One region of the Desulfosoma profundi genome, then DNA from elsewhere that is predicted to be linked to it. Evidence: riboswitches for the same ligand, from Rfam matches in the RefSeq annotation. Region 1 holds a riboswitch; each other region holds the start of a gene.
What was found. Region 1 has a riboswitch for cobalamin ahead of cbpB (peptide-modifying radical SAM enzyme CbpB). Riboswitches for the same ligand answer to the same signal wherever they lie in the genome.
Positions count from the first base shown of each region.

Region 2: linked by a shared signal. The riboswitch ahead of cobT (nicotinate-nucleotide--dimethylbenzimidazole phosphoribosyltransferase) and the one ahead of cbpB (peptide-modifying radical SAM enzyme CbpB) in region 1 are both predicted to bind cobalamin.
Region 3: linked by a shared signal. The riboswitch ahead of ACZ5K9_RS05310 (precorrin-8X methylmutase) and the one ahead of cbpB (peptide-modifying radical SAM enzyme CbpB) in region 1 are both predicted to bind cobalamin.
Region 4: linked by a shared signal. The riboswitch ahead of ACZ5K9_RS02330 (hypothetical protein) and the one ahead of cbpB (peptide-modifying radical SAM enzyme CbpB) in region 1 are both predicted to bind cobalamin.

Region 1 covers NZ_AP042420.1:180,918-188,584, forward strand. Annotated here, with positions in the region: gene ACZ5K9_RS00710 (FMN-binding glutamate synthase family protein) at 1-63, shown strand, start outside; gene ACZ5K9_RS00715 (4Fe-4S binding protein) at 149-355, shown strand; gene ACZ5K9_RS00720 (helix-turn-helix domain-containing protein) at 663-1,961, opposite strand; gene ACZ5K9_RS00725 (DUF4870 domain-containing protein) at 2,153-2,584, shown strand; gene ACZ5K9_RS00730 (hypothetical protein) at 2,605-3,090, shown strand; gene gspG (type II secretion system major pseudopilin GspG) at 3,500-3,952, shown strand; gene cbpB (peptide-modifying radical SAM enzyme CbpB) at 4,020-5,411, opposite strand; cobalamin riboswitch at 5,652-5,883, opposite strand; gene ACZ5K9_RS00745 (alpha/beta hydrolase family protein) at 5,911-6,750, opposite strand; gene ACZ5K9_RS00750 (Hsp20/alpha crystallin family protein) at 6,896-7,339, opposite strand.
Region 2 covers NZ_AP042420.1:2,658,620-2,666,286, reverse strand. Annotated here, with positions in the region: gene dnaK (molecular chaperone DnaK) at 1-955, shown strand, start outside; gene ACZ5K9_RS11530 (penicillin-binding protein activator) at 1,132-3,051, shown strand; gene cobT (nicotinate-nucleotide--dimethylbenzimidazole phosphoribosyltransferase) at 3,088-4,152, opposite strand; cobalamin riboswitch at 4,269-4,435, opposite strand; gene ACZ5K9_RS11520 (DUF3303 domain-containing protein) at 4,471-4,746, opposite strand; gene ACZ5K9_RS11515 (cytochrome c3 family protein) at 4,934-5,386, shown strand; gene ACZ5K9_RS11510 (ferredoxin) at 5,772-5,957, opposite strand; gene ACZ5K9_RS11505 (TusE/DsrC/DsvC family sulfur relay protein) at 6,213-6,530, opposite strand; gene ACZ5K9_RS11500 (cobyrinate a,c-diamide synthase) at 6,572-7,667, opposite strand, start outside.
Region 3 covers NZ_AP042420.1:1,204,934-1,212,600, reverse strand. Annotated here, with positions in the region: gene ACZ5K9_RS05330 (ABC transporter ATP-binding protein) at 1-436, opposite strand, end outside; gene ACZ5K9_RS05325 (FecCD family ABC transporter permease) at 433-1,566, opposite strand; gene ACZ5K9_RS05320 (hypothetical protein) at 1,571-1,777, opposite strand; gene ACZ5K9_RS05315 (SAM-dependent methyltransferase) at 1,774-2,301, opposite strand; gene ACZ5K9_RS05310 (precorrin-8X methylmutase) at 2,366-3,055, opposite strand; cobalamin riboswitch at 3,199-3,386, opposite strand; gene ACZ5K9_RS05305 (FAD-dependent oxidoreductase) at 3,726-5,468, opposite strand; gene ACZ5K9_RS05300 (N-acyl homoserine lactonase family protein) at 5,936-6,652, opposite strand; gene ACZ5K9_RS05295 (ExeA family protein) at 6,777-7,667, opposite strand, start outside.
Region 4 covers NZ_AP042420.1:528,590-536,256, forward strand. Annotated here, with positions in the region: gene ACZ5K9_RS02305 (lysylphosphatidylglycerol synthase transmembrane domain-containing protein) at 1-511, shown strand, start outside; gene ACZ5K9_RS02310 (tetratricopeptide repeat protein) at 495-1,049, shown strand; gene ACZ5K9_RS02315 (hypothetical protein) at 1,010-1,504, opposite strand; gene ACZ5K9_RS02320 (4Fe-4S binding protein) at 1,644-2,429, shown strand; gene ACZ5K9_RS02325 (sirohydrochlorin cobaltochelatase) at 2,390-3,307, opposite strand; gene ACZ5K9_RS02330 (hypothetical protein) at 3,365-3,613, opposite strand; cobalamin riboswitch at 3,821-4,005, opposite strand; gene ACZ5K9_RS02335 (DUF4198 domain-containing protein) at 4,696-5,505, shown strand; gene ACZ5K9_RS02340 (DUF8180 domain-containing protein) at 5,654-5,881, shown strand; gene ACZ5K9_RS02345 (molybdopterin-containing oxidoreductase family protein) at 5,909-7,667, shown strand, end outside.

The sequences.
Region 1 (7,667 bases):
ATCTCCGGCATCCCCTACGTCATGGACAGCGACCGTGAGGAAATCGAGAAGATTCTGGGCTAAGGGATGAATCGGCTCTCTCGCCAGGACCCAGAAGCCCCGGGGACCTTGAGGTCCCCGGACCGCCACATTAGAGAAGGAGTCAGCCATGTCCAAGAACGTCTGCGCCCATTTGTGTAAATCGTGTTATGCCGCCCATGTGTGTGCGGTGCACGCCATCACCGAACTGAACGGTTCCGTGTTGATCAATGCGGAAAAATGCATCGGCTGCGGATCCTGCAAGACGGCTTGCGTCGCCTTCGGATTTAAAGCCCTTCAAAGCAAGTCCACAGCGTCTTTCATGAAAGACGCGTGAGATTCTCCGCCCCATGCTCTTTAGGAAGGCCGTCGGGGTTCGGTGCACTCCAGGCCCCGGCTCGCCTTCCTCCGAAGAGCACTCTGGGCGTGCATCGGCGCCGGTCCCCTTCTTCCCACCGGAGAAGCCGGCGTGGTGGGAAAAGCCGCGCCATTTCAGACTCCTCGCCCCCGATCCGTTTCATCCATGGGAACGGAATGACGGGCCGGTTCCCTCAACTGGCCTTCTATTGCATCCGCGGATCTCAAAATTCGGGTTTCTCGTTACGATCAACGAACCCGCTTCCTTGTCTTCCGGCCTTTTCTGACTATTGCAGGATCACCCAAAACAAGCGCACGGTCTCCGATCCCAGATTGCGCCATTCTGAAGGAATGGCCGACGCCACATAGATGACGTCTCCTCTCTGAGCGACAAAGGTCTTGCGTTCCAAGACAAAGGAGACCGCTCCGCTCAGAACGTATCCGAGCTCCTGTCCCTTTCGCCTGAAAAAATGAATGCCGGCAAGGCTGCCGGGATCCATTTCAATGAGATAAGGCTGCGCCTTGGCTGCAAAGTCCCATGGGACAAAGGATTTGATGCGAATCCCTGGAGAAGCTGTGCCGATGGTCTTCACCACGGAGGCATCCGCTTCTCCAAAAACGGGAGATTCTTCAGTAGCTGAGTCTTCTGCGAAGAAAGACGCCACAGGGACCTGGAGCACTTCGGCCATTTTCATGAGAGCCGGGATGGACGGGTAAATCATGTGGCTTTCCACTTGGGAAATGGTGCTGGGCGTCACCCCGATGAGACGCGCGAGTTCCGTTTGAGAAATCCCTTTTTCCGTGCGGACTTGTTTCAAACGGCGCCCAATCCCGATTCGGTCGCTTCCCCGGACGTCCTGGGCAAACACCACCTGAGATCCGTCCATCCAGTAAACGACGGGATCGCCAAGAGTCGGCACGTTCCTCCCTTCCGCCTTATGCACCGTCAATGTGGTGGTGCCGCGCTTTACCGCCAGTTCAATGACCACTTGCGCAATTTGATTGATCTGGGCCCGAAGCCGCGCGGAGTGAGCCTTTTTTTCCATTATCCAGTAGGCGACGGTGTTGAGTTCGTACAGGCGCGGGCAGGAGTGGCTGTAAAACCTGGCCATGTCCTCTTCCCCACCCCACAGCTCTTGCATTCCCGTCAGGCTCTCGAAAACAAATCCCACCACGCCATGGAATTCTCCATGAAGCCGGTAAAGCGTGTCCGTGAAATGACCGACATCTCCAGGCTCATCCAACCGGCAGATGCGGCACGGCCACCGGCCAAATTCATGCTCGTAAAAGTCGAGAAATGGCGGAGAGCCTCGTCCTTTCCCAAAAGTGAAGCAGTCCAAGAGGAGAAACTGAGGATTCCGGGCGACCTGGCCCAACCGCTCCAGGAGATTCCTGGGAGAGCGGTCAAAACTTGCGTAGATCACCGGACGACCTTCCTCGAGGCATTTTTCCATGAAACGCAGACAGAAAAATGGGGCCAGACTGCCGGCGTCGTCATACCAGATGACATTATCCCCAATGACAATGCCGTCGAGCACGCGATCCAAATCCGGCACACCGGAAAAGATTTTTTGCCTCTCCAGCATCAAACTGATGCCTCCCCTGCAAAGAGATGACAACGTTGACGTTAGTCGAGCTGTGAAGCGGCGTCAATGCATCGGATAATACCACATCTTTGTTCTTGGGGGAGTCGGGCCCCGCCGGAAGCTTTTGCCCTCAAAGATCGGCTGTGTTAGAGTTCCGCTGCAGGACCAACTCGTGTCGAAGAGGAGCACACATGCCCACCGTGGACAACAGCGACAAAGACGATCTCTCGACGTGGGCCTCTTTGTGTCATTTCAGTGCATTGCTCGGCGCCGTCTGGTGGATTCCCACAAGCACACTGTGGCTTCCTGTCGGACATGTCCTGTGCCCCTTAGGGGTATGGCTCGTCAAACGAAAGAAATCTCCGAAGATCGATTGGGCGGGCAGAGAATCTTTGAATTTTCAAATCAGCATGACCGCCTACGGCGCACTGGGGGCCCTGCTTCTTCCGGGAGTGGGTGCCACTCTGTGGCTGTGGACCCTGGCCCTGACGGATATTTACTGGATTGCACGAGCCGGTGTCGCCGCCAGCGAGGGACGCTTTTTTTCCTATCCACTGGTATTCCTGAGGATCTTTCGGGAAACCGAAGCCATTCGTGCCATGCGTGAAAAAGAGCCTCTCTGAGGCTTATTGGAGGAGTGCCCATGACCCCCTCCCCTGAACGGCTGGTGCCGGTGCTGCGCGAGGGTGTGGAGGTGATCAAGATGGTGCTTTTTAAGTACCTGAAGGAACACATCTCCACAAGCCGCCCTCTTCTCCAGGCCACAGAAGCCCTTCGCCTGACGGGTGCCGCCGTCAATGAGCTCTTCGGACATGCCCCCTCGGAGGAACCACACCTGTCGTTCGCTCTGCGTCACGCCGCGCACATCCAAGAAATCCTTCGGGAGATCCCGAAGGATCTTGCTCCGTTAAGGGCGCCGCTCACCGACGCCCTGCGCATGCAATACCTGTGCGATCGGTTGGAGGGAAAGGATTCGCCGGAGGTTCTTAAGCAGGCCGAAAAACTGGGAATCCTCATGGTGGAACGCGAGGTGCCGCTGCCTGCGTCTTTCATGAGCCTCGTCCGTAGCTGGGGCGTGGCCAGTGGGCTCATTAGCGCCCCTATCCCCCAAGGGTCGCAAAATCCTTAAGAGGTCTAGGACTTCAGGTCCAGATCGTCAGGACTTCCGGCTGAGCTTATCCAAAAGCGCACCCGCACCCTCTGTGGCTTTTGAGGCATGTTCTCGTGGCAACCGGCCGCCCTGGCGGATCTAGGGAGACCTCCAGGGTGATGGCGGACAAACGGTCCTTTCGGACGAATCGGGCCCTCGCGCCCTGGCTGGATCTCAGGGACGGCCTCTTGGTGTTTCCCAAGTCATGTCTCGAGAGGGCTGGGTGGGCCAATCGGTTCGGACCGGTTGTCGCCGATGCCGCACAGACCCGGGAGTTGACAGATAAGCCGGAAGACTTTACGCTCCAACGGCGGCTGGGGCATCCCCGGCGGTACCAAAGGGTTTGGGGAGGAGTCCGGGCTTTTCATCACCACAGACGAGGCTGACAATGCGCATGAAGAGGGAAAAACATAAGCAGACAGAACGGATCTGGAAGAAAAACGGTCGTGGATTCACGCTGATCGAGCTTTTGATCGTCATGGTCATTCTGGGTTTGTTGGCCGCTTTGGTGGCTCCCAAAATGTTTCAAAAGGTGGGCACATCCAAAATCAAAGCCGCCAAGGCCCAGATCGCCCTGCTCGGCACAGCTTTGGATGCCTATCGCTTGGATGTGGGCCGGTACCCGACCACGGAGCAAGGTCTCCGGGCACTGCGTGTGAACCCGGGTTTTGACACGTGGGATGGGCCGTATCTTCCCAAAGACGTCCCTAAGGACCCCTGGGGTCGGGACTATGTTTACCGCGCTCCTGGGCAACACGGAGACTACGATCTCTATTCCTTGGGTGCCGACGGTCAAGAAGGCGGAGAAGGAGAAAACGCCGACGTGGCCAGTTGGCAATAGAAGGACGGCCGGGGCCCCGCACGTGCGGGGCCCCGGCTTCATTGAAAGTCCGCGGCACCTTGCACGATCAAGCGCACCGATACGTCTCTTCGGTTTCCTTATCCCACCCGTCCCATAGATACGCCGCTTCCCGCCCATGGGCGATGACCCGGAAAGCGTAGCGCACCTGCTCTTCATAAAAACGGCAATAGGGACTGGGGGCATCGAGTCGACCTTCGACCGCCTGGACCTCTGCAGGACAGGGCGCCCCGCAGAAGTGCCGAATGGCGCACCGCCGACACGGTTCGATCTTTTCCACAATCCTGGAAGTCACCGCCTGGAAAGGACGGCTCTCCAAAAGAGTTTCCACATCGTCCCGGAAAAGATTCCCTCCCCGATACTCGGGAAACCCGATGAACTCACTGCACGGAAACACATCCCCGTGGGCCGACACCGCCAAGAAGCAGCGTCCTCCACCACACGGAGAAATGTCGCACATCAGCCGACGTCCGGTGGGGCCGACAACTCCCGCCAAGACATTAGCAAAGTTGGCCACGACGAGCTTCCGTCCGGTTCTCTCAAACAGTTCGTAGCTCCGGTCCAACGCCGAACAAAACGATTCAGCCAAGACCTCGTCGTTTGGTTTGAGCTCCATGCCCCCGCTGCGGGTGCATCGAACCGGATTGAACATGACAACACCCACGCCGGCGTCATGGTAAAAATCCACAAGTTCCGGAAGCAGCGCCACGTTTTCCCGGGTCACCGTGGTGATCACGTTGAAAGCCGGGTACGACGCCAACTGCTCCATTACCCTCACCACTTGGGAAAAAGCACCCTGTCCATGCCAGTTCTTCCGCACGGCATCCGCGGTGGCCGCCACATGGGCATCCAGGGAAATGCCGATGCCCACACCCCGGGATGTGAGGAAGTCCATGGCCTCATTGTCCAAGAGCGTGGCATTGGTCTGGACGCCGAAAAGAAAGCGGTCGCCGTAGCGATCGATAGCCGTGAACACGGCGTGCCGAGCCAGCATGGGTTCCGAACCATGGAAGATGAGCTGAGGTTTGACCCCCGGTTCTCCGTTCCGCTCGAAATACGCGAGAAGGCGTTCGAGGGCGAGGCACAGCTCCTCTTCCGTCATCGTCCGGCCGTTTCGACGCATGTCTTCCGGTAAGTAACAGTAGGTGCAATTGAAGTTGCAGCGCTCCGTCGGGTTGAAATAGACAGCGGAAGGTTTCAAGCCAAAACGGAGGCGCTGCATCTCCTCCTGGAACACCTCCCTTTGTGCCAAAAAGGATTCCAGCACGCGCCCGGAAAGAGCTTCCGCCAGCGTGTGGACTTCCACAATGGCCCAAAAGGCGCTATCGGGCTCCACAACGGCCACATGGTCCGGCATTCCGATATCGAGGATGGAAAAGCTCGGGCCGTCGCCGGTGTTGGCATAAGGGATACGGCCCGACGGTTGAACTTGGCGTTCCATTTACTTATCCTGTTTTTCTTTCTTGGTGGGGGTCAGCAGAATGTAATGGGACAGCCCCGTCTGGTCTCCCAATTTCCGACATCGCCGACGATAAGAAATGATCCGATCCACTTTTGGCATTGTGTTTTCCTCCTGTTTTTTCAAATGGTCATCGTGCGCAAGGACCGCGGACCAAAGAGAAAGCCCGGAGCCAATCCGCATCACGCCGATTCGCTCCGGGCTTCCTTTGCCATCGGTTACCCGGCATCTTGTTTTCCAGCAGGTCTTCTGGCTCTCGGATCCTCTGAAGGGTTGCGGCCTTCCCCTCGGGGTGGTCCCCGAAAGTGACCGGTCCGATCCCTCGGACCTCTGCGACCCTTCATCCCCGATTACAGCGGCGGGACCGCCACGGATTTGCACCGTGTTCCGGGATGCTGGAAAACCTCTTGCTACCATGACTTATTTTTCACGGACCGAAGCGACTGTCAAGATGTAAGTGATGGGCCTGAACCTGTAGGTCTTAAAGCTCTGGGACTTCTGCCCCAAAGAACAACCTGTGGAGGAACTCCAGCGTTTGCTGCTGATACGCGGTCCTCCCCTGCTCGGAACTCCCTCCGCAAAGCACACGACAGACAACGTCCGTCGGGGATTCCGGATCGCAATGCGTCGCCCAGGGGAAGAAAAAAGATTCCACTTGGAAAGGGATGGCGTCCTCAAGAGCTTTGCCCGACCCATAGGCGTTGCACGGGCCGGGACGGGAGCGGATGCTGACAACGGGAAGCGGCGTCAGCTTTGCCGCCGCCTCGAGCGTCTCAAGATCGGGAACGGCATCCAAAAGCACGAGGGCGTCGATGTCCGCGCCGTCTCCTTGAACTCTGACCGCCGCCTCAACACTTATGGCAGCCCCTGCACTGTGTCCACCAAGAGCTATGCGCTCCGGATCGCCTACGCCATACAACGGATCGCCGGGATCCGACGCCCTTTGCCGAAGCCAGCGGACATGATCTATGAGATTGTCGATTTGGTGGGCTTTTTCAAGAGTCGCTTCATCCACAGGGACGACATTCGGTGTGTAGGTAATGATCCCTGCACACGCATAGGATGCCGCATTGGCCATGTGACGTCCGTAATCTCTCGAAAAACCGTGGGATAAAATAAATATGGGAAAGGGAGCTCCCGGCCGCCTATCCGATCCCTTGGGGAGAAACATGGCCCCTTCAATGCGATCCCCCGCCGCTGTCACTCGAACAAAGTGAGATACCACGGCGCACGATATGTCCGCAGCCGCCGCAGAAGACAAAGCCTGACCGCACACCCCCATCCATACAGCCAACGCCGGCCAGAGCTTATTTTTCATCATCAAACCTCGCTTCGGTCAACAGGGGTTCTCTGCACGGCATAAGCCGCAGCCTGATCCCGCTGAGCCCGATCGAGAGAACGAAAAAGCGGGGGAAAATTCCCCCGCTTTCTTCCACCAAGACCGAAGGGCTTCGTTCGGCCGGAGTTTAATGTTTCACCTCGATCCTCTTGGGCCGGGAAGCTTCCGCCTTGGGAATCTCGATCCGCAAGACCCCGTCTTTGTAAACCGCTTCGATCCCCTCAGACTTCACTTCCGCAGGCAGAGAGAAAGAACGAGCGAAGCACCCATATCGACGTTCCACCCGATGGTAGGACTCGCCTTTTTCTTCTTTCTCCTGCCGTTTCTCACCCTTGACGGTCAGTACATTATCCGTGATGCTGATGTCCAGATCCTTCACATCCACTCCCGGAAGATCGGCTTTGACCACAATTTTGTCTTCCGTTTCGGAGATGTCAAAGGCCGGCACCAGAACCTTTTCGTCGCCCCACACGGCAGGAAGGGCTTCCTCAAAAAACCTGTCCATCCAATCGAAGGCCCTCGGCCATGCAAGGAGCGACTCCCTTCGAGTGCGAGGAACCAATCCCAGCATGTCCACTACCTCCTTTAATGAGAGTTTCTACTGACCTTGACTTCCAATTTCCGATAAAAAAATAATTTCTTCCCCATTCGTGTCAAGTCCCCTTGGGCCTGGCGGGGTATGGCTTTCGCAAGGTTCTGTCCGTGCGCGCTCGGTTGGGGGCACATTGAAGGACTACCGGACAGCAGCTGCCGGAGGAGCTCTATGGCCATCCTCGTTCGGTTCCGCGAACCTGCTCTGGAGTCATGAGTCTGTGCGCAGGAATTTCAGGCGGACGAGAAACCCGCTTTCTCAGGGGCCGGGCTGCGGAAGGCTCGCAGCCGCTTGACTCTCCGGCACT
Region 2 (7,667 bases), 1.3 Mb from region 1:
CGCTGGACTTACGGCCGCCGACATCAACGAGGTGATCCTCGTCGGCGGCATGACCCGAATGCCGCGCGTTCAACAAAAGGTCCGGGAGTTCTTCGGAAAGGAGCCTCACAAGGGTGTGAATCCCGACGAAGTGGTGGCCGTAGGTGCCGCCATCCAGGGTGCCGTGCTTTCCGGTGAAGTCAAAGACGTGCTTTTGTTGGACGTGACCCCGCTGTCGCTGGGCATCGAAACCCTTGGCGGCGTCATGACCAAACTCATCGAAAGGAACACCACCATCCCCACCCGGAAGAGCCAAATCTTTTCCACCGCCACCGACAACCAAACGGCGGTGTCCATCCACGTATTGCAGGGAGAGCGGCCCATGGCGGCCGATAACAAAACCCTGGGGCGTTTCGACTTGGTCGGGATCCCGCCGGCACCCCGTGGCGTGCCCCAAATCGAGGTGACCTTTGACATCGACGCCAACGGGATCGTCCACGTTTCGGCGAAGGATTTGGCTACGGGGAAAGAGCAGTCCATCCAGATCACCGCTTCAAGCGGCCTGTCCCAAGAAGAAATCGAGAAGCTGGTCAAAGAAGCCGAGGCCCATGCGGAAGAGGACAAACGCCGTCGAGAACTGGTGGACACCCGCAATCAAGCCGACGCGCTGATCTACAGCACGGAAAAAACGTTGAAGGAGCTCGGAGACAAGGTGGACGCCGCCACCCGCAGCCGGATCGACACGCACATCGAAAAACTGCGCAAAGCCATGGAAGGCGACGACAAGCGAGCCATCGAAAAGGAAATGGAAGAGCTGACGCAAGCCTCTCACAAGCTTGCTGAGGAGATGTACAAGAGAACCGCGGAACAACAGGCTCAAGCGGGCTCTCAAGGGGCTTCAGCAGGCAAGGGTGCAAGCGGCAAGGCTGACGACGATGTGGTGGATGCGGACTTTGAAGAGGTAAAAGACAAATAGATCCAGTCCGCAAGCTGGAAAACCTTGCGGCTTCCTCCACATTTTGATAGGCAGAGGCGACGCACAAGGGGCACGTGGATTCCACGTGCCCCTTGTGCCGTAGAAGATCCTTCGACCGGTGGCCGCCACCGGCGAATCGTGACGAGCGCTTTCCATCACTTCGGCAAAGGGACCGCATGATCTCCAAAAACGTTTTGCGCCTCTTCTCCTGCGTGATTCTGTGCGCGGCTCTTCCACTGGGCTGCGCTCCACGGCAACAAGTGCGTGTGCTCATCCCCGAGGCCGTCTTCCACCAACCGCCTCCACCGGAAGCCCAAGCTCTATGGAAGCAAGCTATCGCTTTTCGAGACGCCGGTCGGCTGGAGGACGCACTAGCCACATTCCAGAGAATCGCGACTTTCTTCCCTTCCAACGCCATCGCCCCAGCCGCCATCACCGCGCAAGGCGATCTCTGGCTCTTGGCCCAAAATCCCCGCGCGGCCCGCCGGGCTTATGAAGCGGCGCTCAAAGAGTACCCCCAATGGCGTGACGCTGTGACCGCCCGGATCGGCCTGATCCAGGCACGGTGGTACGACGGCGAAAACCGCAAGAGGCTCATTGAAGAAGCCCAAGCCCTATGGGAAGCCACCGCTTCCCAGCCCGCGTCGAGGCAAAAACTCATCCGCCTCCTGATCGGCCTCAATCGGGACGCGGGAAACCCCGACGGCGCCCTCTTCTGGCTTGATAAGGGCTACGCAGCCCAGCCGACCGGAGAAGATCTGAAACTTCTGGACCAGGAGGCTTCTGCTCTCGTCTTGACCTTAGACGCTCCCACGATCGATCGAGCACTCAACGCCTATGGCGCCGAACGCTTGGTTCCCTTTTTGCTCTATCGCCGCACCCAATTGGCGCCACCCACAGGTCGTCGAGACGCCTTGATGCGGCTGATGTCCCAGTACCCGCAACACCCTGTAACCCGAAGTATTGAGGAAGAGCTTCGCGGTGTCATGGGGCCGCTTCCCCCGGCGGATCCTCATCGCATCGGATGTATGGTGCCTTTGAGCGGCCCGCACAGCGCCCATGGCCGGCGGGTGGTCAAGGGGTTGGCTCTCGCCCTCAAACATTGGGAAAAAATGTTCCGCGGGTCGCCGGCCCGGTTGATTCTCGCGGACACGCAAGCCAACCCCGATGTGGCAGTCAATGCATTGAACCAGTTGGTCAAGGAAGAAAAGGTCTTCGCTGTTCTCGGACCGCTGAGCCACAAAAGCGCCGAAGCCATCATGCCCTTGGCCAATGAGTACGGAATCCCTGTAATCAGTTTCACAGAGAAGCGCCGAGTCAGCTCGCCTGCCCCTTTCCTTCTTCACGCCTTTGTGGACCACCAGGACATGATCGGGGCTTTGCTGGCTTACTGTCGTCATGTCCGCGGATTCCAAAACTTCGGCGTGCTTTATCCCGAGGAACCGTACGGGCGGGCCTTGAAAGACCTCTTTGTCCAAAAGGTTCCGGAACTCGGTGGCAAGGTGCTGGTGGAATCATCCTACCCGCCGGGAACGACGGATTTTAAAGGCCCTCTCCAAGCACTAGCTCAGTACGCTCCCAAAGACTACGGCGGCGGAGCGGAAGCCACCCTCGACGCCGTCTTTATCCCGGACGCCGCCCAAACCATTGCTTTGATCGCTCCACAACTGCCTTATTACGGCGTTGTCGGCGTGACGCTTCTGGGCACAAACCTTTGGGAGGAAAAATCCTTGGTGTCCGCGGGCGGTGTCTATTTGGAGGGAGCCCTGTTTCCGTCGGCCTTCCAAAGAGATGCTTCAGGAACGCCGGATCCGGTCCAGGAAGCATTCGTGAAGGATTACCGCGAGACCTACGCGGAAGATCCCGACTTCTTAGCCGCCCAGGCCTACAGCGCCACTCTGCTCGTCTTGCAGGCCCGGGAACAGGTCCTCAAGGAAGGCCGCCCGGATCGCATGCGGCTCAGACAATGGCTCCTCCAGCTCGAGCTACCTAACGGCCCCTTGGGCCCCATGCGGTTTGCTCCCGACGGACACATGGAGCGGACCTATCCCATTCTGCAAATCACCGGGGGATCTTTGGTGCGCGTGGACCATTAGGCACCTGGCTGGAGATCCGGATCCATCGAAAAAACGTTAATGACCGGTATCCGTGACACCAGCCTCCGCGAACGTCTTGATATCCCGTAGGACCCTTGCTGAAGCTTCCACCAGACTCATGGCCAAAGCCGCTCCGGTCCCCTCGCCCAACCGCATGGACAGATCCAAGAGGGGCGCAAGGCCCAGAAGGTCAATCATGGTGGAGTGGCCGATTTCCTGGCTTCGATGGGACACAAACAGGTAATCCCGGGCTTGGGGAACAAGCCGACAGGCGATGAGGGCCCCGGCGGTCGCTATGAAACCGTCACACACCACAGGAACGCGGGCCACTGAGGCCCCGAGGACCGCTCCGGCAAGCCCGGCGATCTCATATCCCCCGACCTTGGCCAACACGTCCACGGGATCCCGTGGATCGGGTTGATTGACGTTCAAAGCCTTTTCCACAGCTCGCACCTTTCGAGCCCACGCGGCGTCGTCGATACCCGTCCCTCGGCCGGTGAGTTCGGCCACAGACTTTCCGCTGAAGGCCGCCACAATGGCCGTGGACGGCGTCGTGTTGGCGATACCCATGTCTCCTGTGCCGATGAGACGGTAGCCTTCCTCCTGGACGGCGGCCGTGACAAGGCGAGCTCCTTCCACAATCCCGCGGACAGCTTCCTCCCGCTCCATCGCCGGACCGCGTGTCATATTGCGTGTGCCTTTCGCGATCTTCCGGCGAATGACACCCCAGTCTTCAGGAAGATCCGAGGCCACGCCGAAATCCACCACCCGGACGTCAGCCCCCACATGATCCGCAAGAACATTTATGGAGGCCCATCCTCGCACAAAGCTGTAAACCATCTGAGCCGTCACTTCCTGAGGATAGGCGCTGACCCCTTCCTCGGCCACGCCGTGATCCCCGGCCATGGTGAAAATGATTTTCTTGGAAACGTCCGGTGCTAAGCTTCTCGTGATGGCACCCAGCCGAGCCGCCATTTCTTCTAAGCGCCCGAGGGACCCGCGCGGACGAATTTGAGATCGCAACCGCTCCCACGATTTCATTTCCCAATGCGAATCCACCGGGCCAATGCTTTTCATGATGCGTTGGAGTTCATCCTCCATGAGCAATCGCCTCCTGAGTCTTAGGGGTTTTGGTTCACAAAAAAAGCCTTCGAGGTCCCAAGACCTCGAAGGCTCACTTCCAGGCAGAAGCAAACGTTCGGTCTGCGCTTCGTCCGGATGGCAGGTCTTCTGACTCGCGGCTCCCTTTACTCTCCCGACCTTCCCGCTCCCCTCGGCGGAGCAGTGGTTGACTCCGGGATTTCATCCCCGCTCACAGCGCCGGCCTCGCGTGGCGGTATCGCACCGCCTTCCCTATTCTCCCCGCCGTCCCCGGGGCACCATCTCGGACCTGACCCTCCAAGTTACGGGGCTCTCGGCTTATGGCTTTTTCGAGGTACGGCGCAGCAGCTTGAGCGCCTTTTTCGTCTCCATCACCGGAACGACCTCCGCAACACCCAAATCCGTCCACTGAAACACAGCGGCCGCCAAATGCGCTTCATCTTCGGCTTCAAAAAGTCGGAAAACCCGGTGGCCTGTCACGTCGAACCATTCCCCTTTCAGGCTTGTTCCTGGAACTTCGGGGATCTGTTCCGTGCGCTGGATCACGCGGTCACGATCTTCCGGCGCATAACTGAAAATAGCCATAAAGAGCATAACGCACCTCCTTGCCCGTGCCCTGCCGCCCCTCGTTGTTTTGTGGAGTATAGCTCAAGGAGTTGACGCACTGTCAAGTGTCGATTTCGATCTTAAAAGCCTTGACGGCCGAGAAACCAGCTCACTATAATCGCGGCCGTGAAGGGAATCACAAACTCAATCGCTGACAACGAGAGGAGGTGACACAGTGAAAGGAAAGCGTAGCTTAGTGCCGCTAGTCTTTGTGGCCGTCGGTCTTTTGGTCGGGTCCCTCGTGGCCGTGGCCGCCGATGCTCCGGACGTTATCACTATGAACTCCAAGCTGTGGCCGCAGCATACGAAGGCCAATGTCCAGTTCACCCACAAGAAGCACGCCGAGGACTATAAGATCGCGTGTGCGGATTGCCACCACAAGTACGAGGGCGGCAAAAACGTTTGGAAACAGGGGGATCCCGTTCAGAAGTGCGAAGAATGCCACAACGAACCGACCATTGAGGGCGAGAAGAAGCTGCCCCCCGAACAGCAAAAACTGAATTTGAAGCTGGCCATGCATGCCAACTGCCAAGAGTGCCACAAGAAGCTGAAAGCGCAAAACCCACAGTCGAACGCTCCGACGACCTGCGTCCAGTGCCATCCCAAGAAAGAGGGAGAAAAAAGCTGAGAGCGCCGCCGGTGCCTTTCGGTGGACAACTCTTCCTCAGCGAGACGGACCGAAAACAATCCCTGATCGACTCTCACAGAGTTCGACCCCGGCTAGGGACGCGTCGCTCATGGCGCGTCCCTAGCTTTTTTATGCTGGGCCGTCGCACACGTCGCTGTCGGAGACGCCTCGCCATGCCGCCTTTGATGGTCCCCGTGCTACACCTGTGCGCTGTCGCCGCCGAGACGTTGGAACGTTTTCATCAAAATCCCCACGGCATCCCTGAGACCGTCCCCTCAGGGCATTGACTCCAGCGATCCTCTCGCGTGTATAAATCATAAAAAAAGCCCGGGGGCGAGGCCCCCGGGCTTCTTCTTACAGCCTTTTCTGCCGCGGAGTTGGTTTTTTAGACCTCTTCCACCGTGATCGCATCGCTTTCGCACACCTCAACGCAGCTCTCGCAGCCAAGGCACTCGTCTTCATTCACAGGCTCGGCCTTGCCGTCTACGAGCTCGTAGACATCCACCGGGCACACGTCCACACATTCGCCGTCGCCGGTGCATTTGTTCTTATCGACTGTCACTTTAAACATTTCTCTTCGTCCTCCTCATCTGATCTTCTGGGAATCGCCGGCAGGCCGAACGCTGTTCGTCCTTACGGCTTGTCTCATGCCGCCTAGGCCTTTACTCGCAGGGTCAAGCAAAGTCAAGCGAATACACGCCAGTTCCGGTCCGGCTGGCTCGTGATTCTTTTCTCATGTCGCCGGACCGAAAAAGCCTGCCGTCGCCATCGCATATCGCACCCCCCTGAAGGGGCACGATCTCGCCCCCCTCAGGGGTCGTTCCAGTTACACGCAGCCGGTCGGCTTCGGCAGGCCGGCCATCTTACAAGCACCCTTGCCCGGTCCGCTCGGGAATAACTCGTAGATGTATTTCAGCTTGTAGCCGGTCACCTTGGTCAGAATCCGAACCATGGGGGCGATCCCGTGCTTCCTGTAGTAGTCCTGGAGGACATGGATGATTTTCCAGTGTTCCTCCGTCAGCTCCTGGATCCCTTCCGACTCTTTGACATACTCCACCCATTCCGGGCACCAGTTGTCAAAGCTGTCGATGAACCCATCTTCGTCGAGGGTGAACACCTTACCTTTGTATTCGATCTGTGCCATAGGAACATCCTCCTTTGATTTTTAATCTTCCGTAGACAACGTCATACGGGACTGTGCCGAGCCGAAAGCGGGTCGAAGAGAACCGAGCTCATCATTTCCAATTTTCGTCCGGCTTTGTACCGTCGGGCCGCATCGACCATACCCGTGGCCCACTCCTCGCAGCCCACGGCATGGATATGCATGTAGGTTGCCAAGACATTCTTATAGCATACCCCATCCCGGCCTTCCAAGACCCCGAAACCCTTTTTCACGCGAAAAGCCCACTCCAGGGGACCTTGCACATCGACAACGCGGGAATAGTGAAACTCGTGTCCTCTGAGGTTCACACCTGCCGGGAAAAACGGCGTTCCTCGGAGCGTTTCCACCGTGGTATATCCGTGCCCTTGCGGTTTGGGGCCCATGGCCACCGCAAACGGCAGGACGCCAACCATGGGAAATACACCCTCCGCCGTGTGGATCCCTCGGCTGAGGTACATCAATCCCCCGCATTCCGCATAGACGGGAAGGCCCTCTTCCACCGCGTCCCGAATGGACTGCCGAAAGGTCTCGTTAGCCGCGAGCTGGGAAAGATGGGTTTCGGGAAATCCCCCGCCGATATAAAGGGCATCCAGTTCTGGCAACACCTGAGTCGTGGTGCTGTCGAGGAACACAAGATCAGCCCCGGCTTCTCGGAGGGCTTCTAAATTTTCCGGATAGTAGAACTGAAAAACCCGATCCTGAATGACACCGATCCGCACTGCGTCTGAAAACCCGTTCCAACGACGGCCTGCAGCGTCACCACAGGACGGCCGAGCCAAGGGTTCCGCCCTCTCCGCGATTCTGAGGAGCCCGTCCACATCCACGTGGCCGGAGATGCAATCGGCCAGCACGTCCAATGTCCCTTGCAGACAGGTGTGCTCGTGGACCGGTACAAGCCCCATATGCCGCTCGGGGAAAAGAACCCCCACATCTTTGGGAAGAACCCCCAAGACAGGAATCCCGCACACTCGTTGGATCGATTGTGTCAGAACCTGCTCATGGCGTGCCCCGGCGACGCGATTCAACACAACACCCGCCACGACCACTTCGGGGTCCAGTCGTTGGCATCCCAGGACCATGGCGGCGGCCGTACGGGTCACCTTGGTGGCGTCCAGCACC
Region 3 (7,667 bases), 1.0 Mb from region 1:
CCCTCTGGCGCTCCCCGCCGCTGACCATGGTGATCGGCCGCTCGGCCAAGTGCACGGTATCCGTCCACTCCATGGCCCGACGGATCGCCGCGGCATCTTCAGGGGTTTCTTCGCCGCCGCGCTTCTGGTGCGGGTATCTTCCCATGGCCACCACATCCCGGCACGAGAAAGCATAGGGCACGTGGACATCTTGAGGGACGACAGCCAGGCGCCGGGCTCTTTCCCGATGGGGCAGGGTTTCCAAAGGGCGGCCGTCCACGCGGATGCGCCCCGACGACACGGGCAGGACGCCGCTCAGGGCCAGGATCAGAGTGGTTTTCCCGGATCCATTGGGCCCCAAGATGCCGACAAATTCCCCCGACCCAATCGTCACGTCAATATCGTGAAGAACCTTTCGATCCGGATAGCCGCAATGGACGTGTTCGATCTGGATCACAGAGCGACAGCCTTTTTTTTGTGCACCAGAAGGTAGGCGAAAAAGGGTGCCCCGAGGATGGCCGTCACGACCCCAAGGGGGATTTCCCGCCCGCCGGAAAGTATCGTTCGGGCGAGGGTGTCCGAGATCAGCGTGAGCAGGGCGCCGAGGATCATGGAGGCGGGCAGGAGGTGCCTATGGGCGGGCCCGAGACACAGGCGGGCCACATGGGGCACCACCAACCCGACGAATCCCACGACACCGCTGACGGCCACAGCGGCGGCCGCCACCAGGGAAGCCGCCGCCAGAAGACGTCGACGCACGGTTTCCGTGGCCACCCCGCTTTGAAAAGCCACGGCGTCTCCAAGGGCCAAAAGGTCCAATTCCCGGGCGTACACAAAAATGATCCAGGAGCCGACGAGCAGATACGGGGTCACGGCGAGCACATGACGCCAGCTCCGCCCTGCCAGGCTGCCCATGATCCAAAACACGATGGTCGAGAGGGATTCTTCGTGAAGGCTCTTGAGCAGGCTGATGCAGGCCGACAGGAATGTGGAGACAATGATCCCGCCGAGAACCAAGGTGGTGGGATGGATCTTGCCCTGAAGTCGGCCCAGGAGCATCACCACGCTCAGGGCCCCGACGGCACCCCCGAAGGCCGCCACCGGCAGCAGACTCATGCCCGCCAGCTTCCAGGACGCCCACCCGAAGAGGATGGTCACCGACGCCCCGAAAGCCGCCCCGGTGGAGACGCCCAAGGTGAAAGGGTCGGCCAGGGGATTGAGCAGAATGCCCTGATAGACGGTGCCGGAAAGCGCCAAGGCGGCCCCCACGACCATGGCCAGGACCACTCGGGCCAACCGGAGGTGGACGAGGATGTATTGGGCCGTGGCGGCATCTGCAGTTCCGGGGTTGGGGGAAGACGAAGAAAGCAAAGGGCTGACGGCGCGCCACAGGGCACCGGCGTCTATGGGAAAGGGTCCCACGCTGACGCAGAAGACGGAAATGGTCGGAAGAACACAGAACACCGCGGCCCAGAAGAAACGCCGCCTCCGCCGCTGCCTCTGGGACAGGGGCGGAACAGAAGCGGCGAGGCCCGGATCGCGGGGCATGGAAAGATCCGCCGTGGGGTGCGCTTGTGCGGGGGCCACCGGACTATTCCCCATGGGCTGCCGTCGACCGGCCGGGTTTCTTGACGATGAGAAGGGACAAGTAGTGGGGGGAAAGGTTCTGTAACGCGTGGAAGTCCCTGACCACCACCTGGCCCTCCAAGCCGCATCGGCTCACAAAGCACACGGAATCTTCCAATCCCAGATTCCGGATCTGCTGGAGGATTTGAGGGAACTGCTTATAGGTTTTCATGAGGACCACGTTGTCGGAGAATGGAAGGACCTCGGGGAGCCGTTCCCCCCCTTGGCCCCGGAGATGACCGTCAGGGTTTCTTCGGCCTCCGCCAAAGCGACCCCGGCGCAGGCCGCCGCCGCCTGGTAGGATGTGATCCCCGGGACGATCTCCACGGGGACCGAGAGCAGACGATGACGAATCTTTCGCAAAAGATAAATGAATGTGCTGAACGTCATCGGATCGCCCAAGGTCAGGAAAGCCACGTTCACGCCCGCAATGAGCCGTGCCGCCACCGTGTCGCAATTGGTCCGCCAGGCCTCTTCCAGGCGGTTCTTGTTGAAGGTCATGGGAAAATCCAAGAAATCCACGGGGACGCCTTCGGGAAGATGCTCCCGGACGATCTCCAGGGCCAGGCTGTAATCGTTGGATGACGACGACGCGGCAAACACATGTCCGACACGGCCGAGGACTTTCACTGCCTTGAGGGTGAGCAAGTCCGGGTCTCCGGGACCCACACCGATGCCGTAAAGAGTTCCCAGCATGGGGATCTTCCTTTCTCGTTAAAGCTGACGCCGGAAATGGCCGGCCTGCCGGAAGACTGACCGTTCACGATCGCTCATTTTCATGACGGCCTGAACCACGGGCCAATTCCAAGAGAGCATGGAGGATGGCCACGGCCACAGGGCTTCCCCCTTTGCGGCCGAGCACGGTGATGGACGGCACCTCCCGGCATTGCCACAAGGCCTGCTTCGCCGTATCCGCCTGCACAAAGCCCACGGGGACGCCGACGACCAACGCCGGGCGGATGTCCTCCTGCGCAATGAGGCGGAGGGTTTCCAACAGGGCCGTCGGGGCGTTTCCGATGGCCACGACGGCTCCATGGAGTTGTGGTCCAATGCGGCGAAAAGCGGCGGCGGAACGGGTAAGGCCGTCCTTTTCCGCCGCGCCTTGGGAGTCGGGGTCCGATGCCGGGACCTGGACGGCGTTGCCGAACCAGCCGAGTCGCGTTGCGGAGAGCCCCACGAGAATCATCCGCGTGTCCACAAAGATGGGAACCCCCCGCCGCACCGCGGCGCATCCCTCCTCGACCGCCCGTTCATGAATGCGGATAAGCTTCGCGAATTCAAAGTCCCCCGTTGTATGGATCACCCGGCGGACGATGGACCACTGATCCCCAGGAAAACTGTGCGGCCCCATTTCCGCATCGATGATGCGAAAACTTTCCTCTTCGATAGCCTTTCCCGCCGAAACGAGCGCAGCCGGCCCATCGTTCGGTTCTTCGTGTGCCCCCTTCATACGCCGCCGCTCCTGAGCAACAAAAAAATCCTTGGAACTTTCTCGTTCCAAGGATTGCACCCTGTTTCCTTCATCCCCATGTTCGCGTCAGGACCCATTCCACGAAGTCCATCCGCGGGGAGAGGCCTTTGCCATCGGCATCTCTTCCCTCATGGCGTCAGGCAGGTCTTCTGGCTCACGGATCATCCTCATGGCCGCCCTTCCCATCCCATGGTCATGGGACAGTGGGATTCTCGGCCTTCGTCCCCGTTCACAGCGGCGGGACCGCGACGGAATTCCACCGTCTTCCCTTTTGAACCCGCATTCGGGTACCTGACCCCTCCGTCTTGTCAGAGAACAATGCCTTGCCGCTCTTGTAGAGCAAAGCTGTGGGACCGTCAATAGTGGAACGGCACTCCCATGTCCTCAGCCCCAGCCACGGCGCGCTGAACCGTTTTCCGTGGGCCGCTTTCAAACGATGAGCCCTCGCCGACGCCCCTCGTCTCGGGCCATCCACATGCCCCCGGGGAAGATCGGACGCCGCATCCGGCCGGCCGGAGATGTCTTCGTCGGGCGCCCTGGACGCGGCGTCCTCACCCGTGACGCAGTCATCCCCCGTTTTTCCGGGGGTGCGGAAAGGTTTTCCCGAGACCGGGGGCCTGCTGTGGGACAGGGGTTCGCCGAGACAGGCTCAGCCGTCCTGATGTTCACGGTCTTCCAAACGAATCATCCCTGTCTTCTTGATGGCCGCGACCCCCCCTTGAACGTTCACCGCGTTCATGATCCCGGCCGCGCGCAACTGGAGCAACGCTTCGTAGGAGCGCACCCCGGAATTGCATACGACGAAGAGCCGCTTGTTTCTGGGGACGGCATCGAGCCTCTCGGTCAAGGTTTCCTGAGGGATGTTCAGCCAACGGTCTCCGAAGGCTTGAACAAAAGGTGCGGCGTTTCGGGGGCCGCGCACATCGAGGCAGACCACGTCCGGGCCGCCGTCCTGAAGAAAGCAGGTTTCGAAATCGTCGGGGTCCGCCGTCACGTTGTAGCCGTCCAGGATGTTTTCCGCGGTGTTTCCCAAGGCGTTCACAATGTCCATAGCTGCGGCGAAGGGAGGCGTGTAGGCGACTTCGAGGTTGGACAAATCCTCGACCGTTCCGCGACGGGCCAAAAGAGCCGCCACGGCGTTGATGCGGCCGACGAGCGCGTCGCCGTTTCGGCTGACCCCCTGGATGCCGAGAATCCTCCGAGTCTTACGGTCCACCACGAGGGCCAAGGTCATGAGATCTTGGGTCGGATAGAAGTGCGCCCGGTCGGCTTGAATGACCAAAGCCTGGATCGCATCGTAGCCCTCCTCTGTGGCGGTCTTTCGGGAAATGCCCGCCGTCGCCACCGCCAGATCAAAAATCTTGACGGCAAAAGAGCCGACAGAGCCTTCGAACCGCGCACAACCGCCGGCGATGTTCGTCCCGATGATGCGCCCTTGGCGGTTGGCCAGGGACCCTTGGGGGAAGTGAAAAGGCTTGCCCGTCACCAGGTGCATGACTTCGATGCAGTCACCCCCGGCGTAAATGCATGGATCGGAGGTCTGGAGGCGCTGATTGACCACGATGGCGCCTCGGCTGGAGACGAGCAAGCCGGCTTGCCGGGCCAACGCGCTGTTGGGTCGGACGCCGACAGCCGTGATGACGATGTCCGCTTCCAATTCCCTTTGAGTCGTCCGGACCGTGAGGGTGTCCCCGTTCCCGTCGGCCGCCACCTCCCGGACCGTCTCCCCCGTGTAGACGGACACCCCGCGTTCTTCCAGATGTTGAGACACCATGCGGGCGAGCACGGGATCGAGCACACCGGGAAGGACATGCGGGGCGATTTCCACCATGGCGGTCTCGACGCCCCACATGTCCGTCAAAGCCTCGGCCATTTCGCACCCAATGGCCCCCGCTCCGATGATCACCGCACGGCCGATGGCCCCTTTGCTCAGCATCTCTTTGATGGCCGCCGCATCGTGGAGATTGGACACCCGCATGACCCGAGGATGATCGGCTCCGGGAATGGGCAGCCTGTGGGGAAGGCTCCCTGTGGCCAATACGAGGTCATCGTATGGCAGTTCCTCCTCGGTGTTGGATTCCAGACGATTCACCCGCAGCGTTTTCCGTTCCCGGTCAATGGCCACCGCCCGGGTTCGCGTCATGACCCGCACCCCCTTGGCTTTTTCAAAGAATTCAGGAGTGCGCAACATGTGGAAACTGGTGCTCATCAGCGCGGACAGATCGCTCACGTCGCCGGAAATGTAATAGGGGATCCCGCACCCGCCATAGGAAATGTATTGGTCCTGATCCACCATCACCACGTCGAAATCTGGGCGGAGTCGCTTGATGCGGCAGGCCGTTTTGGGTCCCAGAGCCACCGCCCCGACGATGACCACGCGTCGTGTCGCCATAAATCCCCGTCTCCTTTTCGTCACTGATTGCCAAAACCGCGAACGGCCCCACAGTCTGGACACGTCCACGTGATGCCGTTACAGGTCATTCCCCAAAAATTTTCTTCCATACAATCGTTGCAGATCATGAACCCGCATGGGCACGTCCAGCAAAAGGGCTGTTCATGCCCACAGGTGGTACAGATGTAGCGATCGGGGCGTCGGCGTTTTCGAACCGTCCCGTGGGCGCCCTCCGGGTTTCGCTCGGGAGGCGGAGGGATTTCAGACACTCTCTCTGAAGCCATGGCCTGGAGACCTTGTCCTAGGGTCCGTCATCGATGCCGATCCATGTCCCGCAACCGCCCCGCCCGGACCTCTTTCCCCCGGGTCCATGGCGGGCGGGGGTTTTTTTCTTTTGACCGTGGTCGTATAGCATTCCGAGCTTGACAACGACAAGAGCGCCGGGGTGGTCTCGGACCGATGCGTTCTCAGGGGATTGTCGGTCGCCGTCCTACGGCCAGGTCGTGCACGGGGATGAGAATGTCGGCCATCGCCCGAACCCTTTGGATGCTGTCGTAGGCGGCCAGCGCATCGGTATGCACGCCGGGCGTCACGGCAGGCCCGGTTGGTGGAAAGTTCTTGTCGTTACAGCAAAAACCCGTGATCACGGCACGCCCTGCAGCGGTGTTCACCACCACGGACTGGCCGCCTGGGGTATGCCCGGGTGTCCAGACCAACTCAATACCGTCGCGAAACCGCACATCTCCTCGAACCGTCTCGATCTTGAGCCCATCCAAAAGGCCGGGGATATACCGATGGTCCAACGGGTGGGGGTTTCGGTAAAAATCATACTCGGCTTCCTGGACCACCACCACGGCGTTGGGGCACTTTGCGTCGTTTTCGCAGTGATCGTTGTGCAAATGCGTGTGGATGATCACATCCACATCTTCCGGTTTCAGACCGACGCCGGCCAAAGCCTCTTCGAACTCCTGAATCTTGAGCCCGGTGGTTTCGGCCACATGGTCGGGCACCATAAACTCCTCGAGACCGGTGTCCACCAGAATGGTCTCTTCCCCACCTTCGATGACGAACATATAGATGGGAATCCAGATGCGTTTGCCGTAATCCTTGAGGTACGTCATGATCCCCTGATCCGTCTCGTTGGCTCCCACAACAAGCGGTCGAATCCTGTATTGGCGCATCATCCGTTCTCCTTTCCCGTGGTGCACGTGAACCCGCTTCTCGCACACGCCGATAAAAAATGACTTGCCCTCAGCAAAGACATGTCATGTGAAAAAAGTCAAGAACGGTCGGCTTCTCTTCAGGCTTTCATCGGCGACGTTTGTTGAGGATCCACTCAATGACGCGTCCCGGATCGGGTTGGGGGATAACGGCGGAGGACGGCCGGGACGGTGCCGAGCCGTCGGTGGGCGGGCTGGTAGAGGCGGTTTCGCGGACCGGTCCGGCCGCGGATGGGGCGGGCAGGGACCCACTTTTCCGGGTCTGCGTCAGGCGCACCATCTCCGGGTCGATGGCGTGGGACGGGAGGAGTCCGCTCGTCGGTTCAAAACGGGACCAGGACCCAGCCGGCTGGTCTTTTTCCAAAATGGCGAGTCCTGTCGACGGCCGGGGGACCGGACCGGACCTTTCCCCGGAGCGCACCGAAGCCCGAGGATCTGGAGGAGACCCTGGCGTGGGCTTCATGGGTTCGGTGTGGGGCTTGGTGTCCCGAGGCGGTGTCATTGCGGAGCTGTCCCGTGCCGGAGCGTTTTCTTGGGACGGAGAAGATACGGGATTTGCCAAAGGAAGGGGTTTCACGATGCGCTGCCCTTCCGCGTCCGGCCCAAGGGACGATGGGCCCGTTGTGGGAGGGGTGGTCCTCGAGCCGTCCGGACCGCGTGCCTTCTCGCTTGGGTTCACGGAGACGCCATCCACGCCACCGCGCCAGCTCTGGACGCGTTGTGCGCCTTCCTGGACCCATGTCCATGCGGTACGGGGGAGCTGGGGCTGCCACAACACCACTCCGGCCAAGGCGGCCACGCTCAGGCTTGCCGTGATCAGACGTTTTATCGACCGGGATTTGGGATGGGGCCGCCCTTCAAGGTCGTGGATCACTTCCCGAACGATTTTCGGGGTGATGGTCTTCCGCCCGTACCCAAAGCCCGTAATAAAGGCGTTGTCGCACAGGATGTTGATCTTGCGGGGAATGCCTTGAGCTTC
Region 4 (7,667 bases), 350 kb from region 1:
TTGGGATGTGGGGGTACGGGGCGCCCATCGAGTGGCAAAACTTTTTAGAAAGCCGTCGTGGATTGTGCCCAAGAAGGCAGAAGCCTTCTATCAGAATTTTGACGAGAGCATGACGCTAATGATCCAGAACAGGTCGCGGCTGAGCCGCCCGATTCTCTACGCCGCCTTGGATTGGATGTTTATGTTCCTGTGTCTGAGATACTCTTTCCAAGCCGTCCACTGCCCCATTTCTTTGCGGGAGCTTGCCGTTGGCTTTTCGGCGGGCATTTTTGCCGGACTGTTTTCCATTACGCCGGTTTCCCTGGGACTGATGGAAGGGTCCATGGCCGGCGCTTTCTATCTCCTTGGCAAGGACTATAACCAAGCCCTGCTGGCGGTCCTTTTGTACCGATTGGCCTACTACTGGTTGCCTTTGGCCGTCAGTTTCACTCTGAGCCGAGTGATGTTTCCGCATCTCCGGCTTGAGGCACCGGCGGGCACACAGGAGTCTTCAGGTGAAACCACCTCATGACCCTAATGACACGGGCCCGGATCGAGATCAGGTGATGCTCTGGATCCATCGGGGCGATCAGGCCTGCGGTCATCGCCATTTCATCAAGGCCATCCGTTATTACCAGCTGGCCCTGGATCTTGCGAGAGCAAGGGAATTCCATGACTTGCACGGCCGCCTGTGCCGGGATCTGGGCTATTTGTACCTGCATCATCATGCGACGGACAAAGCCCGGGAACTCCTCCAAGAAGGTCTCGAGGTCTGCGCCGATGACCTCGCCGTCCGTTTCGGCCTGTTGAGCAATCTGGTTTCTGTCTCGATGCTGGAAAACGATTACCGTCAGGGCCTGCTCAGATTGGAGCAAGCCTTGGAAGCCTTCGAAACGGCCTACCCGGAGATGCGCGGCGCGCCTTTCGATTTGATGGCTTCCTACACGTCGCTCTATAGGTTGCGTCGCAGCCTTCGCCGGATTGTGCTCTTGCTGGACGAAGGGATCAATCCGGATCGAATCCGCGTGATTTATCGCTTGGCGCCGCCGCCGTGGGATCCGAAAGGATGACCCTGCCACGCGTCTTTAAGCATTCGGAGAGGGTAAGCCAACACAGGCTGCCATCGTTTTCGGATCTGGAGCAAGCCGCCACGGTCATATAATTCTTGCAGACCGATCTCAGGCTGTTTTTGCCATTGGAGGAGAGGCGGGCCGAGAGATTCCACGGCGAGTGGGAACACCACTCCCGCCTCTTGGGGCACCAGCCGGCCCAATCCTTTGAAACGGTAAAGCTCTTCCACAGACCGTGCCCCGTCGAGAGGGCGGTAACACAAGCGGAATGAGCTCCACGGCAGCACGGGCCGCTCCAAAATGAGGCGCCCTTCCGGCCAGGTCCGGAATTGGACGAATGGAACGGGAATGAGCAAAAGAACCGCCAAGACGGTGGTGACCAGGATGTCCCATCGGCGCGCTCTGCGCTCTGCACTGGGGAACTCCGGTCCGGATTCTCTTGGGGCGCTCGTCATGGAATACCCCGCGTCGCGTGAAGAAAAAACCCTTGGATTTCCAGTCTCACCACGCGGCGCATTCTAAAGGCTTGACCCGTCGGCCGCAATCAGAGAAAAGATCCGTCTTCGAGTTCACATCCTCCTGCGAGGTCATTCCATGATTCACACGCTGCAGCACATCATCGAAAGCCAGATCCGACATCGGGTGGACCATCACGGCGGTCTTGCGTATTGGCGCCTTCCGGCCTGTGTGGGGATAGCGCACGTCCATGATCCCCTCTTTGGGAAATTACGGGAAGTGGTCGCACCGGATCACGCCCTGCCTCACGATCTGCTGCCTTCCGCCGCCTCGGTCATCGTGTTTTTTCTCCCTTTCCGCGAAGACCTCGCAAGGGAAAACCGGCGCGAATTTCCGTATGCCTCTCGATCTTGGGCCGAAGCCTACGTCGCCACAAACACTCTTATTTCGGAAATCTGCTCGGCCGTTCAAAAGCATCTGGCCGAGCAAGGCCATGAATGCGCCGTCACACCGGCGACGCACAATTTCGACGAGAAACGCCTCGTGAGCCGGTGGTCTCACAAGCATCTCGGCTATATCGCCGGCCTCGGCACATTCGGCCTCCATCATCAGCTCATCACGGCGCAGGGTTCTTGCGGGCGTCTCGGAAGCCTGGTCACCTCAAAACCCATGGAACCGACGCCTCGCCCTGGAGAGGAACACTGTCTGGCCAAACGCGGCCATGCCTGCATGGCGTGTATCCACCGGTGCACCTATGGCGCCCTCACAATGGAGGGTTTCGATCGCCATCAGTGCTACGCTCAACTGTTGGCCACCGACCGCCACTTCACCGATCTGCCTCTTGTGGATGTGTGCGGCAAATGCGTGGCCGATGTCCCTTGCAGTTACGGGATTCCTAGGGCCTCTACTGCCGAGCGCAAGTGACGGATCCAGATGTCCACCACGGCCGGGATCTCCCCCATGCCGCGAAACACGGGGACCGCCGTCATCCCCTTGGCCTTGAGTTGTGACTTCCAACTGTCCGGATCTTCGCCCGCCATATCGTTTCGAGCATGATCCCCGGCAACCACCATGAAGGGCATCAAGTAGGCTTTCTTGACCCGTTTACTCTCAAGCACGGCGAGCACGTCCTCAAACCGGGGGAATCCATCCACAGTGGCCAGGAACATCTGTCTGTCATGCTTCTGGAAGTAGGCATCCATGGCGGTGTAGATGGCATCGGCCGGGTGATGCTCACTCCCGTGCCCCATAAAAATCACCGCGTCTTCGGGCCGACGCTCTCGGGGAACACTTTCCGCCATGGCCTGGACCACTTCCGTCATATCTTCAGCGGAAGAGAGCAACGGGCGAGCGAATGTCACTTTTTGGAAGCCTCCCACCATCTGCGCGAAAAGGCGACCGTTCGTGTATAAATCATGGAATTCGGCCCCGGGAATGACGTGCAAGGACAGGACCGCCACATGGGTGTAATTGTCTTCCATGAGCTTGGCCAAGGCGGTTTCCGGGGAGTCGATGGTTTTCCCTTGAGCGCGGAGTTTTGTGCGGATGATGGAAGACGTGTACGCCCAGCGCCTTTCCATGTGAGGAAAAGCCTCTCCAATGCGTTGATCGACAATGTCGTAGGCCTTTTGGGCTTCGGGCACACTAGTTCCGAACGCTACCACAAGAATGGCCGGTTTGGGCCCACGCGTCGGTGCATGCTTTGCCATCGCCTGTTTTCCCCCCAAGGTTCCGAAAAAGAGAATGACGACCCCCAAGAGACCGAGAAGAACGTATCGCTTATTCTCGAAACGCCGCACCATAAACGATTCCTCCCTGTGATTGGAAGACAAAGCCGAGCTCGCAGAACATCTCCCGTTTCAGCCACAAATGCGTAGGGGGGGTCCGAGAAGGGTCATGCCTTGCTCGCTGTCCACCCGCGCTCGCACACAAAGGATTTCCTGCATGCCCCGGGTGAGCATCCTCCACCAGTTTTCGGCGACCTCGAATTCGCTTCGGGCGACACCCACAGCATGAGCGCCGAAGCGATCCATGCAGGCATAAGCGCCCCAACTGTCTTCCTGCAATTCTCCACCGCCGGTCACATAGACAATCAGACCTCTTTTCATGATGATCCTCCGGTTTAGGGGCACCCGGGAACACGGCTCGGTGCTCCCGGGCGGTTAAAGGGTGAAAGGAACGATGAGGAGGGTGGTGCCGGGAAAAGAGTGGGCCGCCCTTTTCCCAAAAAAAAATCCTTGGAGCCGCCGGCTCCAAGGATTGCACCCAGTTTCACTTCGTCCTCGCGGTGGAAACGTCTCGGCATTCACCGTGCCGCGTTTCCCAACGGTCAGGCAGGTCTTCTGGCTTACGGATCCTCCGGTGGCCTGTACCTTCCCAGCGACTTTGGGTCACCAGTGGCTTCTTCTCAGGCACCGTCCCCGTTCACAGCGGCGGGACCGCTCCCGATTTACACGGGATTCCCTTTTAAGCAGCAAGCACCTGACCGCTCAAAGTAAAATTTCACTCTTCCGCTAGCGCGGAAGACCAGATCTTGTCAAGAGAAAACTTTTTCTCCCTCTTAAGCCTTTCGTCTGAGAGATGGTGTCGTGCAGGGCGCCGCGCCCTATGGACAGGGATCTTTCCCCGAAAGCTTCGGGGGCCGCCGCACACGCCGCATTCTCTTTTTCTAGGCACCGACGTTCCCCAAAACGGTCCCGTACCCTCCGCACGGCAGCGGCCATCCCGCTCATGGCTCCTCAACGGCTTTGCCCACGACCATCTCCACCCCATCCGCTCGATCCTCAACTTCCATCACAATACCGCCGTGGTGGGCGATGACGCGTTCCATTTTCGGTTTTTGTTCGGTGGTGAGACGAATTCGAAACCGTTGTCCTGGACGTAAAAAGCGCAGACGTAAACTTACGTCGAGAAATCCTGCTCAACAATCGTCCCGGTAATCGGCTACGGAGCCGTCATCCCAGGGAGGTTCTTTCCTGGAGCGGTTCTGGTTCATGAAATTCCCATCTCGCCTTGACACAGCTCGTGTTTTCCTTCACATTAGCCGGGCAAGGGAAAGTCGAAGCTTTCCGATCGAAGGCCCAAATCCGAAGGGCTCACGGCCCCTCAGCCCAATCCTCGGTCACGAAGACCTCATGAAAAATCCCCTGAACGTTATCGTACGAGAATTGACAGATTAGAGGAGGTTGCCATGAGACACCAGGTTTTCATTCAGGTCTTCGTCACCAGCATCCTTTGCGCGCTCCTTTGCGCCCACCCCGCCGTGGCCCATTTCGGCCTCATCCTCCCCTCCGACGACATCGTCACGTCGGAAGATCCGAAGACCCTGACCGTTCAGGCTAAATTCCTGCACCCCATGGAAGGCCAATACATGGAGATGGAAAAGCCCAAACGGTTCGGTTTTGTTCACAAGGGCCGGAAAACGGACCTTACGCCATCCCTGCAGCCCCGTAAAGGACGATCTGCCGATCAGGATCGCGAGTTGACCTACTGGGAAGCCAGTTACAAGATCCAAAAACCCGGCGACTACGTCTTCTTCCTCGAGCCGGCCCCGTATTGGGAGCCGGCGGAAGACAAGTTTATTGTGCATTACACGAAAGTCTGCGTCCAGGCATTGGGGTTGGAAGAAGGCTGGGACACGCCTGTCGGGCTGGAAACGGAAATCGTGCCGCTGACGAGGCCGTACGGATTGTGGACGGGGAATGTTTTTACCGGGCGCGTGCTTCTTAAGGGGAAACCCGTCCCGTATGCCGAAGTGGAAGTAGAATACCTCAATGAATCGCCCGATAATCCATCCAAGGTGGCCGCCCCTTCCGATCCGTACGTGACTCAGGTGGTCAAAGCCGATGGAAACGGCGTCTTCACCTATGCCATGCCTCGGGCCGGCTGGTGGGGCTTTGCGGCCCTCAGTGAAGCCTCTTGGAAGCTGAAGAAAAATGGAACGCCGAAGCCTGTGGAAATCGGTGGCGTTATCTGGGTGCACACCACCGACATGAAGTGATCCCCACACATGGGAGAATAACATGGGCCGACACCACCACGATCCCCCGAACCATCACGCCCGTCATGATGACCATCCGCATCACGGCCACGGCCATCATCACGGTCATGATCATGGACCACACTCGCCTCCTCGAGGGGAAGCTCCTATGGAGGAGCCTCCCGCTCCGGTCCTCTCCACGAAGGACAAGCTGGCTAAGATCCTTGACCACTGGATCCATCACAATAAGGACCACGAGGTGTCGTATCGCCAGTGGGCGCAGAGGGCCCGATCTGAAGGCTTCCTGGAAGTGGCCGAAGCGTTGGAAACCGTCGCACAACGATCCGCGGAATTGAATGACCTGCTGGAGCACGCAAGGCAACACCTTCCCTCGTGACCCCGGACACTACCGAGGAGGATTCCCATGGCGCAGGAATGGTTCCGGACGCATTGTGCTCGTTTCGATCATGGTGGCTGTGGCTTGCGAGTTCGCGTTACAAACGGCCGCGTCGATGAGGTGACCCCCGATCCCGAGGATCCTTTCAGCCACGGGTGGCACTGCCGAAAAGGATTGGCGGCCAAGGATCGACTGGAAAGCCCGCTGAGAATCACCCGACCGCTGCGGCGCAACGGCCCCCGAGGCTCCGGCCGGTGGGAGCCCGTGAGTTGGGACGAAGCACTGGATTTGCTGGCTCAGAGTTTCACTCATGCCTTGCGCCTGTCCGGTCCGGAAAGCCTCGCCTTCGCTCAAGGAGCCCCTAAGGGCCCGGAGTTTTTTCTGCTCCTACGTCTGGCCAACTTACTCCGGTGTCCCAACGTGGCCGGCAGTCAGCATGTGTGCCACATGCCCCGGGAACAGATGGCTTTGGTCACCTGTGGTTTTTTCCCGGTGGCCGATTTTCATGGCCCGTCCCGGTGTGTCCTCCTTTGGGGAAGCAATCCTCTCGCCACCAACGAGGAAGGGGTCTTAGGGGGGCACCTGCATGAATGCTTGAAACAGGGAGCGAAGCTCGTCGTTGTGGACCCTTTGCGCACGTCCCTTGCCGAAAAGGCGGACATCTGGCTGCAAATCCGCCCCGGCACCGACGATCTTCTCGCCATGGGCTTTATGCACGTCATTTTGGAAGAAGGGCTCTACGATCGCGAATTTGTGGAACAGTGGACGGTCGGCTTTGATGACCTTCGGCAAGCCGCACGGGCCTACCCGCCGCACCGTGTGGCGCAAGGATGCTGGGTGGACGAGGAGAAAATCACGGCGGCGGCTCGGCTCTACGCCCAGAGCCGCCCCGCGTGCCTCCAGTGGGGTAACGCCCTGGAACATACGCCCAACAGTGCGGATACCTGCCGAGCCTTGGTGCACCTCATGGCCGTGACCGGAAACCTTGAAGTCCCGGGGGGCAACGTCCGAGCCGACATGCCTCGGCTCATGGCCCTCAAGGACATGATCGCACTGGACGACTTTCCCGACCGGCCGAAGAAACTTCTCAATCATCATCACAAAATCATTCCACGATTGATTTCCGTTCCCAGCTGGATGGTGGTGCGCTCAATCCTGCAGCAATCCCCCTACCCGATCCGCTGTCTGTATGTGCAGGGAACAAACCCGATGCTGAGCTATTCTGAGGCGCCGAGTGTTAGAAAAGCCCTAGAATCTTTGGATTTCTTGGCTGTGGCCGAACAGGTCATGACCCCGACGGCCGCTTTGGCCGACCTGGTGCTCCCCGTGGCGCTCCCCATGGAATACGACGACATCGGCCATTACGGGTTGCCGCACGGATTCGTCACGGCACGTCCCAAGGTCGTGGATCCTCCCGAAGAATGCCGGTCGGACCTATGGATTCTCAACGAATGGGGAAAACGCATGGGATTGGGCGAGCGATTCTGGCAAGACCCGGGAGAAATCCTCGAGGCCATCTTGGCGCCTTCGGGACTGTCCTACCAAGAGTTCTGCCGAAAAGGCGTGCTCTTCGGGCCAAAACGCTTCCGGACCTACCTCGACAACGGGTTCAAGACACCTTCCGGCAAGGTGGAGCTGCGCTCCTCTCTTTTGGAAAAATGGGGCTTTCGTCCGATACCCTTGGCCGAAGATCCGGCTCCTTTGCCGGATGACTTCCCACTGCTGTTGACCAGTCGCAAACCCAAGCATTTCTTTCATTCGGCGTATCGGCACGTCCAAAAGCTTC